Regions from separate parts of the Aeromicrobium wangtongii genome, predicted to be linked through region 2. Evidence: riboswitches for the same ligand, from Rfam matches in the RefSeq annotation. Region 2 holds a riboswitch; the other holds the start of a gene.

Region 1 (6,055 bases), 520 kb from region 2:
GGGGAACTTCGAACGCCGGTTGTACGGCGGGCGGTGCTTGCCGATGAGGCGCAGCTCGCGGACCTGGGCCTCCAGGGCCGTGGCGCAGACGACCGCGTCGATGCGTTGCGCGAGCATGACCATCTCACCCATGCGGGTGCGGGTCTCGGCCTTGGTGAAGTACGAGCGGGCGCGCACGCGCAGGTTTCGGGACGTGCCGACGTACAGGATGGAGTCGCGGGCGTCGCGAAAGAGGTAGACGCCGGGCGCCTCGGGCAGGTGGTCGGCGAGGTGACGCTTCTTGCGCTGCTCCGGCTTGACCTTGGAGGTGTACGTCGACACCTCCTCCAGCGTCGTCACGCCCAGCGGGCCGAGCCGCTCGAACAGCGCGTGCAGGACGTCGACGGTCGCGCGCGCGTCGGACAGGGCGCGGTGATTGGGGGTCGTGGTGGCGCTGAACGCCGCGGCCAGCGTCGACAGCTTGCAGTTGGGCACCTCCTCGCGGCTCAGGACCCGGCGGGCCAGGACCGCGGTGTCGAGCGTCTCGAAGCCCGGCCACGGGATCCCGAGGATCCGGGCGTCGTGCTTGAGGAAGCCCACGTCAAACGGGGCGTTGTGCGCGACCAGCACCGTCCCGCGGGCGAACTCCAGGAAGCTCGGCAGCACCTCGGCGATCCGGGGGGCGTGCACGACCATCTGGTCGGTGATGCCGGTCAGCACGGTGATGAACGCCGGGATCAGCTCATCGGGGTTGACCAGGGACTGGAACTCGCCCAACACCTCGCCGCCACGGACCTTGACCGCCCCGATCTCGGTGATCTTCGAGCCCTTGGCGGCCGAACCTCCCGTCGTCTCCAGGTCGACGACACAGAACGTGACATCGGCCAGCTGACGGCCCAGCTCATCGAATGATCCCTGCACTGCTTCCACGCCGCACAGATTAGGTGGGGCCGCCGACAGTCCGGCCGGGCACGGGCTCACGGGGCTTTTTGTCCGACGCCGCTCCTAGTGTCGTCGACGTGCCCGGACGACCGGGCCCACCCGGCACAGGAGGTGCATGACCATGAACGAGCACGACACCCATCCCACCGACTCGGTGGTCGTCGATTGCGATCGCTGTCTCGTCCGCGGGCCCAGCGCCTGCGGCGACTGCGTCGTGACGTTCCTGCTCGGCGCACCGCCGGCCGGCATCCAGATCGACGCCGAGGAGATGGCCGCGCTCGGCGTGCTGTCCGATGCGGGCCTGACGCCACCGCTGCGCCTGGTGACCCCGGTCGCCGGTCCCGAGACACAGGCCGGCTGAGGCTCCCACTGTTTGAACTGACCCCTCGCTGCACCTACAGTGACTCCTTGTGCGTTCGGTGAACGCCGCCGTCCAGGCGGTGTCGAGCGCACCGTCGAGTCACCGCAGCCATGGGGAAGATGTCTGGGGTGAACCGGGGAACCACGTAAGTGGGGTGAATCGGGCTCGTCGGTCTGCAGTTGGGACCGTCCAGTCCGTAGGGCAATCCACGGCCCGAACCCGTCAGCTCACCCGGTAGACGTCGAGGATGTAGGAGAACTACGTGCGGATGCCACGTGTCCCGGCGATCGCTGCGAGCCTCGTGCTGGCTGCCGGTCTGATGGCCCTCCCGGCCGCCCAGGCCGAGCCCAAGATCACGGTCAAGGACGTCGAGGCGGCCTTCAACAAGGTCGAGGCGGTCAACGAGCAGGTCAACCAGCTGGGTGTGCAGGTCAAGCAGACCCAGGCCGAGATCGACGACATCTCGTCCGACATCAAGCGGGTGATGACCACGTACTCGGCGCAGAAGGCCGAGCTGAGCGGCGCCATCGTCCAGCAGCAGCTCGATGCCCCCCTGGGGCCGACGGCGAATCTGCTCACCAGTGAGAACCCGGACCAGTTCCTGGCCGGGCTCGGCGCCGTCCGCGCCCTCAACAACACCCGCGCCGACGCGCTGGCGCAGTTCGGCGAGACCAGCAAGGAGCTGCGCAACCGTCGCGCCCAGCTGAAGGACCGCAAGCAGGACCTGGCCGAGGCCACCAAGGAGGCCGGCGCCAAGCGGGCCGAGGTCCGCAAGAAGTACGAGGCGGCCAAGGCCGAGCTCGCGCGCCTCGACGCCGCCGAGCAGGCCAAGTTCAACCAGAGCAACACCGACGTGACCGATGTCGACGTCGATCCCAAGGCCGGTGGACGCGCGAAGGCCGCGCTGGCCTTCGCGATGTCCCAGATCGGCGATCCGTACGTCTACGGCGGCACGGGCCCCAACGGCTGGGACTGCTCGGGACTGGTCATGAAGTCGTGGGCCGCGGCAGGGGTCTCCATCCCGCGCGTGGTCGGGCCGCAGATCGCCGCCGGCCGCGCCGTGCCGATGGACCAGCTGCAGCCGGGCGACATCGTCGCGTACGGCGACATGTCGCACGACGGTCTCTACCTCGGCAACGGCCGCGTCGTGCACGCCCCGCGGCCCGGCAAGACCGTGGAGATCACCAGCCTGAGCGGGTTCACCCGCGCGGCTCGGGTTGGCTGAGCGCCGACTACGGCCGTCGCCCAATGTGGCGGCGGCCCTGGTTCTGGCTGTCCTGGCCGGCGCGATCCTGCTGTGGCAGCGGCCCTGGGTGGGTGAGCCCGACCCCGGCGCCGGTGCGGTGTCGCTGCCGGCCGATGCCCGGTCACGGCTGACCGCGCAGCTGCGCGAGATGTCCCGGGCGTCCTCGCAGGACGCGTTCGTCGCAGCGGCCGGTGACCTGCCGGCAGCGCAGGCCTTCGCCAAGCGCACGTGGCGCGCGATGCAGTCGGTCGCGATGCCGGGAGCGACCTTCCGCTACGTCAGCGGGGGAGAGGTGGCGGACCGGGCCGACGGATCGGCCGCGGCGAGCGCCGAGGTGTCGTGGCAACCGTCCCCGGGATCGGGGCTGGACCCGGCGGCGACGTACCGCTCGACGGTCGAGCTACGGGTCCGTCCCGAGGCCGACGGCACCTTGTCGGTGGTCGGAGCCGCGCAGGTCGCCGGCCAGGTGCCGATCTGGCTGATCGGCGACGTCGCGGTGGACGATGGCGCCGGACGCACCGTCGTGCGCGTCGACGGCGGTGGCTCCCTGCCGCTCGAGGACATGGCGACGACCGCACGGGCTGCGGTCGAACGGGTCCTGCCCGGTGTGGACGGACGACTCACGATCATCTCACCGCGTACGCGTGCGCAGATGGCCGCGATCGTGGGGCAGGAGAGCGATGCAGTGGCCCAGATCGCTGCCATCACGACCGGGCTCGACGGGGACCCGGCCGCGGGTCAGCCGGTGGTGGTCCTGAACCCGACGGTCTTCGCCACGATGGACCGTCGCGCCGCCCAGGTCGTCCTGACCCATGAGGCGACCCATGCGCTGACGACCGCCGTCGGCACCACCGGTGCCAACTGGGTCGTGGAGGGATTCGCCGACTTCGTGGCCCTGCGTGACGACACCGCGCCGCTGTCGGTGAGCGCCGGGCAGGCCCTGGCCGACGTGCGCGCCGGGCGGGTGCCCGAGGGTCTGCCCGCCGATGCGGACTTCTCCTCCACCGGGCACGGCCTCGGCGCGCTGTACGAGTCGACCTGGATGATCTTCCGCCTGTTGGCGCGGGACCACCCCGACAGCGATCTCGTCGCGTTCTACCAGCAGGTCGTCGGCGGTGAGCCGGTCGACCGCGCGCTGCAGTCGACGTTCGGGCTCACCGCCGACGAGCTGACGGCGCGGTGGCGGGACTACCTGACGAAGAGCGCCTCGACGACGTCGTGAAAGTCGCGCAGGACGGCGCTGCGCTTGACCTTGAACGACGGCGTCAGGTAGCCGTTCTCCTCGGTCCAGTCCTCGGGCAGGATCTTGAACTTGCGGATCGACTCGGCCTTGGACACCTGGGTGTTCGCCTCGTCGATCGACTTCTGCACCTCGGCCAGGAGCTCGGGGTCGTCCAGGCTGCCGGTCCAGGTCTCGGCGTCGATGGTGATCAGCGCGGCGATGAAGGGCTTGCCGTCACCGACCACGAGGCACTGGCTCACCAGTGCGTGGGCGCGGACCCGATCCTCCAGGACCGCAGGAGCGACGTTCTTGCCGCCCGCGGTCACGATGATCTCCTTCTTGCGGCCCGTGATGCGGATGTAGCCGTCCTCGTCGATCTCGCCGAGATCGCCGGTCGCGAACCAGCCGTCGGCGTCGAGCACCTCCGCCGTGGCCTCCGGGTTCTTCCAGTAGCCGTGGAACACCTGCGGCCCGCGGAAGCTGAGCTCGCCGTCCTCGGCGACGCGGACCTCGGTGCCGGCGAACGGCTTGCCGACCGTGCCGAGCCGCATGTCGCTGGGACGGTTGGCGCACAGTGCGGCGGTGGTCTCGGTCAGGCCGTAGCCCTCGATGATCGTGACGCCGATGCCCCGGTAGAAGTGGGCCAGGCGCTCACCCAGCGGCGCTCCACCGGAGATCGCGAACTCGGTGCGACCGCCCAGCGCGTCGCGCAGCTTGCCGTAGACGAGCTTGTCGAACAGGGCGTGACGCGCCCGCAGGAGGACGCCGGGCTTGCCGCCGTCGAGCGCCCGGCTGTAGCTGATCGCGGTCTTTGCGGCCCGATCGAAGATCTTGCCCTTGCCGTCGGCGTAGGCCTTGCCGCTGGCGGTGTTGAAGACCTTCTCGAACACCCGGGGGACGCCCAGCACGAAGGTCGGCTGGTAGGTGCCCAGGTGGGTGACCAGGTCCTTGACGTCGGCGGTGTGGCCGAGCTTGGACCCCGACCGGATCGCGCCGACCTCGATGATGCGGGCGAACACGTGGGCCAGCGGGAGGAACAGCAGGGTGGAGGCGCCCGGCACGAACATCTCCGGCAGCTCGGTCAGACAGGCGTTCAGCTCGTACCGGAAGTTGCCGTGGGTCAGCTGGCAGCCCTTGGGGCGTCCGGTGGTGCCCGAGGTGTAGATCAGGGTCGCCAGGGTGTCGCTGGTCAGGGCCGAGCGGCGCTTCTCCAGCTCCTCGTCGGTGACGTCGGTCCCGAGTGCGCGCAGCACGTCCAGGCCGCCGGTGTCGATCGTCCACACCTGACCGAGATCGGGTGCGTCGCCTCGTGCTTCCTCGACGCGGCCGAGGTGTCCTTCGTTCTCCACGACCGCGGCCACGGCCCCGGAGTCGGACAGGATCCAGGAGATCTGGGAGGCGGAGGACGTCTCGTAGATCGGCACCGTGACGGCGCCGGTCCACCAGATCGCGTAGTCCACGACGGTCCACTCGTAGCGCGTCTTCGACAGCAGGGCCACGCGGTCGCCCGCTGCCACGCCCGCGCCGATCAGGCCCTTGGCCACGGCGATGATGTCGCGGTGGAACTCACCGAGCGTCACGTCGACCCACGAGTCCCCGACCATGCGGGCCAGCGCGATGTCTTCGGAGTGCTCCGGGAGGCGGTCCAGGATGTCTTCGCTGAGGTTGCCCAGATCGGGCGTCGGGTGCGATGTCACGTAGGCACGGTACTCCGGACCGCTGTGTGTGATCCCCAGGGGCCGGGGCGCCACGGGGTCGCAGCGCCCGACGCGGGCATCGGCTGGGTGAGCCACTAGCATGGTGGCTCACGCGGGAGCCGGGGACGAGGAGGGCTGAATGGCTCGCACCACGAGCGACATCGTCATCGATGCCCCGGCCGATCAGATCATGGCCGTGATCGCTGATTTCTCCGCGTATCCCGTGTGGGCGACCGGCGTCAAGACCGCCGACGTCGTCGCGACCGCGGACGATGATCGCGCGCGTCAGGTGCACTTCGTGCTCGACGCCGCGCCGATCCGCGACGAGTACGACCTGGCCTATGTGTGGGACGCCGACCGCACGGTCTCCTGGCGGCTGGCCGAGCCCGGCTCGATGCTGACCTCGATGGACGGCGCCTATGTCCTCGAGCCGCTCGACGGGGCACGGACCCGGGTCACCTACCAGCTGTCCGTCGACGTGTCGGTGCCGCTGCTCGGCATGCTCAAGCGCAAGGCCGAGAAGGTCATCATCGACACCGCCCTCAAGGGGTTGAAGAAACAGGTCGAGGCCTCGTGAGCGCGCCGGGACCGGAGAATCCACCGCCGCT
Region 2 (6,055 bases):
GCCGTGACGCCGGCCGAGCCGGCGTTCATCGCGAAGTACCAGAAGCTGCTGGCGCCGTTCGGCCAGCAGCTCACCCCGTCGGGCGACAAGCTCACATCCGCCGCTGAGATCGGCGCGGCGGCCACGATCGAGGTCGGCAAGAACGGCCGGCTCACGGCCGTGGCCGAGCCGAAGCGGCGCGGCGGAGGCAGCGCGCGGGTCGTCAGGGACTGAAGATGAGGGTTTGCGGCAGCCAGGGCTACCGCAAACCCTCATCCTCGGTCCGGCTCGTCCGGCGGGGGCCGATCAGCTGAACGGGATGCCGGCGGCCTTCATGTCGCGGCGCAGCTCGGGCGGCAGCGCGAAGATGAGGCTCTCGTCGGCGGTGCGGACGGCATCGGCGTCGGGGTGCCCGTGGGCGCTGAGGTAGGCCAGCACGTCCTGCACCAGGTTGTCCGGCACCGAGGCGCCCGAGCTGACGCCCACGCGCTCGACGCCCTCCAGCCAGGCCTCGTCGAACTCGGAGACGTCGTCGATGCGGTAGGACGCCTTGGCGCCGGCCTCGAGTGCGACCTCGACGAGGCGCACCGAGTTCGAGGAGTTCGCCGAACCGACCACGATCACCAGATCGGCGTCCTTGGCGATCTCCTTGACCGCCACCTGGCGGTTCTGCGTGGCGTAGCAGATGTCGTCGCTGGGCGGATCCTCCAGCTGCGGGAACTTCTCGCGCAGCCGGCGCACCGTCTCCATCGTCTCGTCGACGCTCAGCGTCGTCTGCGACAGCCACGACAGGCGCGTTCCCTCGGGGAACTCCAGGTCATCGACGTCGTCGGGGGTCTGGACCAGCGTGATGTGGTCGGGGGCCTCGCCGGCGGTGCCCTCGACCTCCTCGTGCCCCTCGTGGCCGATCAGCAGGATCCGGTAGCCATCGCTCGCGAACCGACGGGCCTCGTGGTGCACCTTGGTGACCAGCGGGCAGGTGGCGTCGATGGTCTTGAGCTGACGCTCGGCCGCCTCGGAATGGACCATGGGCGAGACACCGTGCGCCGAGAAGACGACCGTGGCTCCCTCGGGCACCTCGTCGAGCTCCTCGACGAAGATCGCGCCGCGGGCGGCCAGGTTGTTGACCACGTGCTTGTTGTGCACGATCTGCTTGCGCACGTAGACCGGCGCGCCGTACAGATCCAGCGCCTTCTCGACGGTGATGACGGCTCGATCGACGCCTGCGCAGTAACCGCGCGGGTCCGCGAGCAGCACGCTGCCGCCGACGCTGGGCATGCCGAGAGTGACCTGTGAAGACATGGCTCCCATCCTAGGCGATGCGCCATGACGCCCTGTCCCGATCATTCCTGAGAGGCTGTCCCCTGCCATTCCAAGGGTTCCGGGCGATTCTTATCACACCATCCCGACGAGCGATGGCGGGGGCAGCGTTGTAACGTGGGCCGACGTTGGCTCCCCCCGGGCCACCCTGCGTACGCGCCGAGGCCCGTCACGTCCGCAGTTCATCGATTCACCAGCGACGGGCATGGAAGACCCAGCACGGCGGCTCCCCCGCGGAGCCTTGGGGTTAATCGGTCCCGACCGACAGGCAACCTTCGCGCCTGAACCCGACAGGTCATCTTTCACAGGCGTGCACGAAGGAACCTCTTATGCGCATGCGTTCACGCGCCCTCGCGAGCCTTTTCCTGGGCGTCGCCATCGTCCTGACCGGCCTGTCCGGTCCCGCACTCGCCGGCACCAACACCAACACCGCCACCGTCAAGGTCAAGTACAAGCACGACAGCCGCGCGCACGCGGTCCTCAAGCACGCCAAGAAGCTCAAGGGCAAGGCCTACCGCTACGGCGGCGCCGGCCCGCGCTCGTTCGACTGCTCCGGCTACGTCCAGTACGTCTACAAGAAGGCCGGCAAGAAGATCGGCCGCACCTCCGGTGCCCAGCTGTCCGCCGGCAAGAGCGTGCCCAAGAGCAAGAAGAAGCCCGGCGACATCATGATCTTCATGCGCGGCAAGACGGCGTACCACTCGGCGATCTACGCCGGCGGCGGCAAGATGTGGGAGGCGCAGCGCACGGGCGTCCCCGTGGGCAAGCACAGCATCTGGTCCAGCGGCTACGTGGTTCGCCGGCCCGCCGGCAACGTCGCCACGAAGATCTCGACCGCGACCGCCAAGATGGCGACGGCCACCGCCCGCTGAGGCGTCACGACGTCCTAGTGTGGGCGCATGGCCCTCGACACCAGCGCGGACACTCCTGCCCCGCTGCGCCAGATCTCCCAGCTGCTGGACGGATACATCGGGCGTCTGGGGGCGGTCTGGGTCGAGGCCGAGATCGCCCAGCTCACCCGCCGTCAGGGCATCTGCTTCCTGACGTTGCGTGACCTGCGGGCCAAGATCTCGATCGAGGCCACCTGCCGTTCCGCGGTGCTCGACGCCTCGCCTGCGCCGGTCACGGAGGGCTCGCGGGTCGTCGTCCACGCCAAGGCGACGTTCTACGCGCCCCGGGGCAGCCTCGCCCTCGACCTGCGGGAGATCCGACCCCAGGGCGAGGGCGAGCTGCTCGCCCGGCTGGAGCGGCGCAAGCAGCTGCTGGCCGCCGAAGGCCTGTTCGACCCGCGCCTGAAGAGGACCCTGCCGCTGCTGCCCCGCGGCATCGGCCTGATCACCGGACGCGCCTCGGCCGCCGAGCACGACGTCCTGGAGAACGCCCGGCTGCGCTGGCCGGACGTCCACTTCGTGGTCCGTCACGCGCTCATGCAGGGCAACGACTCGGCCCGTGACGTCATGGCGGCGCTGGCCGAGCTGTCGGGCGACCCGTCGATCGACGTCATCGTGATCGCCCGCGGCGGCGGCTCGGTCGAGGATCTCCTGCCGTTCTCGGACGAGGCGCTGATCCGCGCCGTCCACGCCTGCCGGACGCCGGTCGTCAGCGCGATCGGGCACGAGCCCGACACCCCCCTGCTGGACTTGGTGGCGGACCTGCGGGCCTCGACCCCCACCGATGCCGCCAAGCGCATCGTCCCCGATGTCCGCGAGGAGCTCGCCGGGGTCGCGATGATGCGCGAGCGCGCATCGGTCGCGATCCGTACCCGCATCGAGCGCGAGGTGCGTGGCCTGGCCGATCTCCGCTCACGTCCTGTCCTGGCCCAGCCGGGTGTGCTCGTCGACGCCGAGCAGAACGTCGTGCGCGACTGGCGCGACCGGGCCCGGCGCTCGTTGGGGCACCGCCTCGATCGCGCCGGCGACGAGATCGTCCACCACCTGGCACGCGTCCGTGCGCTGTCACCGCTGGCCACGCTCGAGCGCGGCTACAGCGTCGCGCAGCTGGGCGACGGCACCGTCGTGACGTCCGTCCGGCAGGTGCCGGCCGATGGCGAGCTCACGATCCGGGTCGCGGACGGCACGATCACCACGCTGGTCAAGAGCACGCAGAACGATCCGACCACCACGACCCCCACCGAGGACGGCGACCATGGCTGAGACCACCCCTGACGGCTCCGGGACCCCCGACGTCCCCTACGAGCAGGCCCGCGACGAGCTCATTGCCGTCGTGTCCCGCCTGGAGCAGGGCGGGACGAGCCTGGAGGAGTCACTGGCCCTGTGGGAGCGCGGCGAGCAGCTGGCCGCGATCTGCCAGCAGTGGCTCGACGGCGCCCGGGCCCGGCTGGCCAAGGCCACCGGGAACGATCAGGACGTCGACAGCGACGCGATGTAGCGCTCGAGCACCGCGCGGGACGCCGTGGTGTTGACCAGCGTCGTCAGCCCGTCCTCGGAACGGACGTACGTCCAGCGGCCCTTGGGTCCGCTGCGCACGGTCCACGTCTGGCCGGCGACCTCCGCCGTGCCGGCGGGCTTGCTGCCGTCGGCGAACTTGTCGACCGAGCGATCGACACTGGCCCGCAGCTGCTCGAGCCCGACGTAGTCGCCGCTGCCGGTCAGCACGCCCAGGTGCCAGCCATTGGTCTGGAAGCGGGCGGACGTCGCGCGCCATCCCTTCGGCAGCTCGCTGGGAGCCGCGAGCGGGAAGGTCGCCGCCGGTCGGGCCTGGGCGACGACCGAGGCGTAGTCGACGGTCTCGGCCTCGACCTTGTCGTCGTTGGTGAACAGCTGCCCGACGCCGTACAGACCCAGCAGGATCACGGCAATGACCACCATCGATCGGACGATGTCGCCGAACGCGGGATTCCCGCGCGACGAAGTGGTCGAGCTCATGAACGTCTACCTCCACAGCAGCGACGTCCCAGCGACGTCGGCGCTGCCACTTTACGCGGCGGACCCACGTCGACGCCGTGCTGCCTCCATGGCCGGCAGCCCCTGAGCGCGCGCCCGCTACGATGAGCCTGTGGACAGCCTCAAGCCCGCCGCCCAGGCGCCAGACCGCAATCTCGCCCTCGACCTGGTCCGTGTGACCGAGGCAGGAGCCATGGCCGCCGGCCGTTGGGTCGGCCGCGGTGACAAGAACGGCGCCGACGGGGTCGCGGTCAACGCGATGCGCTCCCTGATCAACACCGTGCAGATGAGCGGTGTCGTCGTGATCGGCGAGGGGGAGAAGGACGAAGCCCCCATGCTGTTCAACGGCGAGGAGGTCGGCGACGGCACCGGCCCGGCCTGCGACGTGGCGGTCGACCCGATCGACGGCACCACCCTGACCGCCAAGAGCCTGCCCAATGCCGTGTCGGTCATGGCCGTGGCGCCGCGCGGCTCGATGTACGACCCGTCCGCCGTGTTCTACATGGAGAAGCTCATCGCCGGCCCCGAGGCGGCCGATGTCGTCGACATCCGCCTGCCCGTCGCCGAGAACATCGCCCTGGTCGCCAAGGCCAAGGGCATCTCCAACAGCGATGTCACGGTGTGCGTCCTGGACCGCCCCCGCCACCAGGGCCTGGTCGACGAGATCCGCGCCGCCGGCGCCCGCATCAAGTTCATCATCGACGGCGACGTCGCCGGTGGCATCACGGCCGCGCGTCCCGACACGGGCGTCGACCTGCTCGTCGGCATCGGCGGCACCCCCGAGGGCATCATCACCGCGTGCGCCATCAAGGCCATCGGTGGCACGATCCAGGGCAAGCTGTGGCCCATCGACGACGACGAGCGCCAGCGCGCCCTCGACGCCGGCCACGACCTGGACCGGGTGCTGCACACCAACGACCTGGTCACCGCCGACGACTGCTTCTTCGTCGCGACCGGCATCACCGACGGTGAGCTCATGAACGGCGTCCGCTACGGCGCCGGCAAGGCATACACCGAGTCGCTGGTGATGCGCTCGCGCAGCGGCACGATCCGCAAGATCACCAGCGAGCACCAGCTCGGCAAGCTGCAGGCGTACTCCGCGATCGACTACGAGCACTGACATGAGCCGGTCCGGAGAGCTGTTCGCATCCCTGCCCTCCGGAATCGACCTGTGCTACGAGACCTTCGGCGACCCGGACGATCCGGCGATCCTGCTGATCATGGGGCTCGGCGGCCCGATGGGCTGGTGGACCCCGGAGTTCTGCGAGCAGCTGGCCGGACGCGGCTTCTTCGTGATCCGCTACGACAACCGCGACACCGGACGCTCGACCAAGCTGCGGCAGCACCCGGTCAGCCGGGTCGACGTCGTGCGCGCGTTCACCGGTCTCCCGGTGCTGGGACGGGTCACTCCGCCCTACACGCTGAGCGACCTGGCCGGCGACGCGCTGGGCCTGCTCGACCACCTGGGCATCGAGCGCGCCCATCTGGTCGGCATCTCGATGGGCGGCATGATCGCCCAGACGATCGCGATCGAGCATCCCTCGCGGGCCCTGTCGCTGACCTCGATCATGTCCACGACGGGGCGCCGCACCGTCGGCTTCCAGCACCCCAAGGTCTACCCGGTGATGCTGTCGCCGGCCGGGCGCACCCGTGAGTCATATGTCGAGCGGTCCCTGAAGGGCTCTAAGGTCATCGGCTCCCCCGCCTTCCCGACCGACGAGGAGTCGGCGCGCGCCCGCGCCTTCGAGACGTACGACCGTGGCTGGACCGCCAGTGGTGTCACCCGGCAGATGCTGGCGATCCTGACGCAGCCGGACCGCACCGAGGCCCTGCGCCGGCTCGAGCTGCCGGCG

What was found. A riboswitch is a leader RNA that binds a small molecule or an ion and turns the genes downstream of it on or off. The one in region 2 is predicted to bind cyclic di-AMP.
Region 1: another riboswitch for cyclic di-AMP. It lies ahead of NQV15_RS06800 (C40 family peptidase); the one in region 2 lies ahead of NQV15_RS04140 (C40 family peptidase).

What each region holds. Positions count from the first base shown of each region.
Region 1 is NZ_CP102173.1:1,341,886-1,347,940, forward strand. Features, by position in the region: gene NQV15_RS06790 (DEDD exonuclease domain-containing protein) at 1-909, opposite strand, end outside; gene NQV15_RS06795 (hypothetical protein) at 1,037-1,282, shown strand; cyclic di-AMP (ydaO/yuaA leader) riboswitch at 1,375-1,530, shown strand; gene NQV15_RS06800 (C40 family peptidase) at 1,551-2,507, shown strand; gene NQV15_RS06805 (hypothetical protein) at 2,533-3,750, shown strand; gene NQV15_RS06810 (AMP-dependent synthetase/ligase) at 3,717-5,447, opposite strand; gene NQV15_RS06815 (SRPBCC family protein) at 5,587-6,024, shown strand; gene NQV15_RS06820 (hypothetical protein) at 6,021-6,055, shown strand, end outside.
Region 2 is NZ_CP102173.1:817,663-823,717, reverse strand. Features, by position in the region: gene ggt (gamma-glutamyltransferase) at 1-213, shown strand, start outside; gene NQV15_RS04145 (4-hydroxy-3-methylbut-2-enyl diphosphate reductase) at 286-1,281, opposite strand; cyclic di-AMP (ydaO/yuaA leader) riboswitch at 1,447-1,625, shown strand; gene NQV15_RS04140 (C40 family peptidase) at 1,629-2,171, shown strand; gene xseA (exodeoxyribonuclease VII large subunit) at 2,199-3,452, shown strand; gene NQV15_RS04130 (exodeoxyribonuclease VII small subunit) at 3,445-3,687, shown strand; gene NQV15_RS04125 (DUF4245 domain-containing protein) at 3,660-4,184, opposite strand; gene glpX (class II fructose-bisphosphatase) at 4,315-5,322, shown strand; gene NQV15_RS04115 (alpha/beta fold hydrolase) at 5,324-6,055, shown strand, end outside.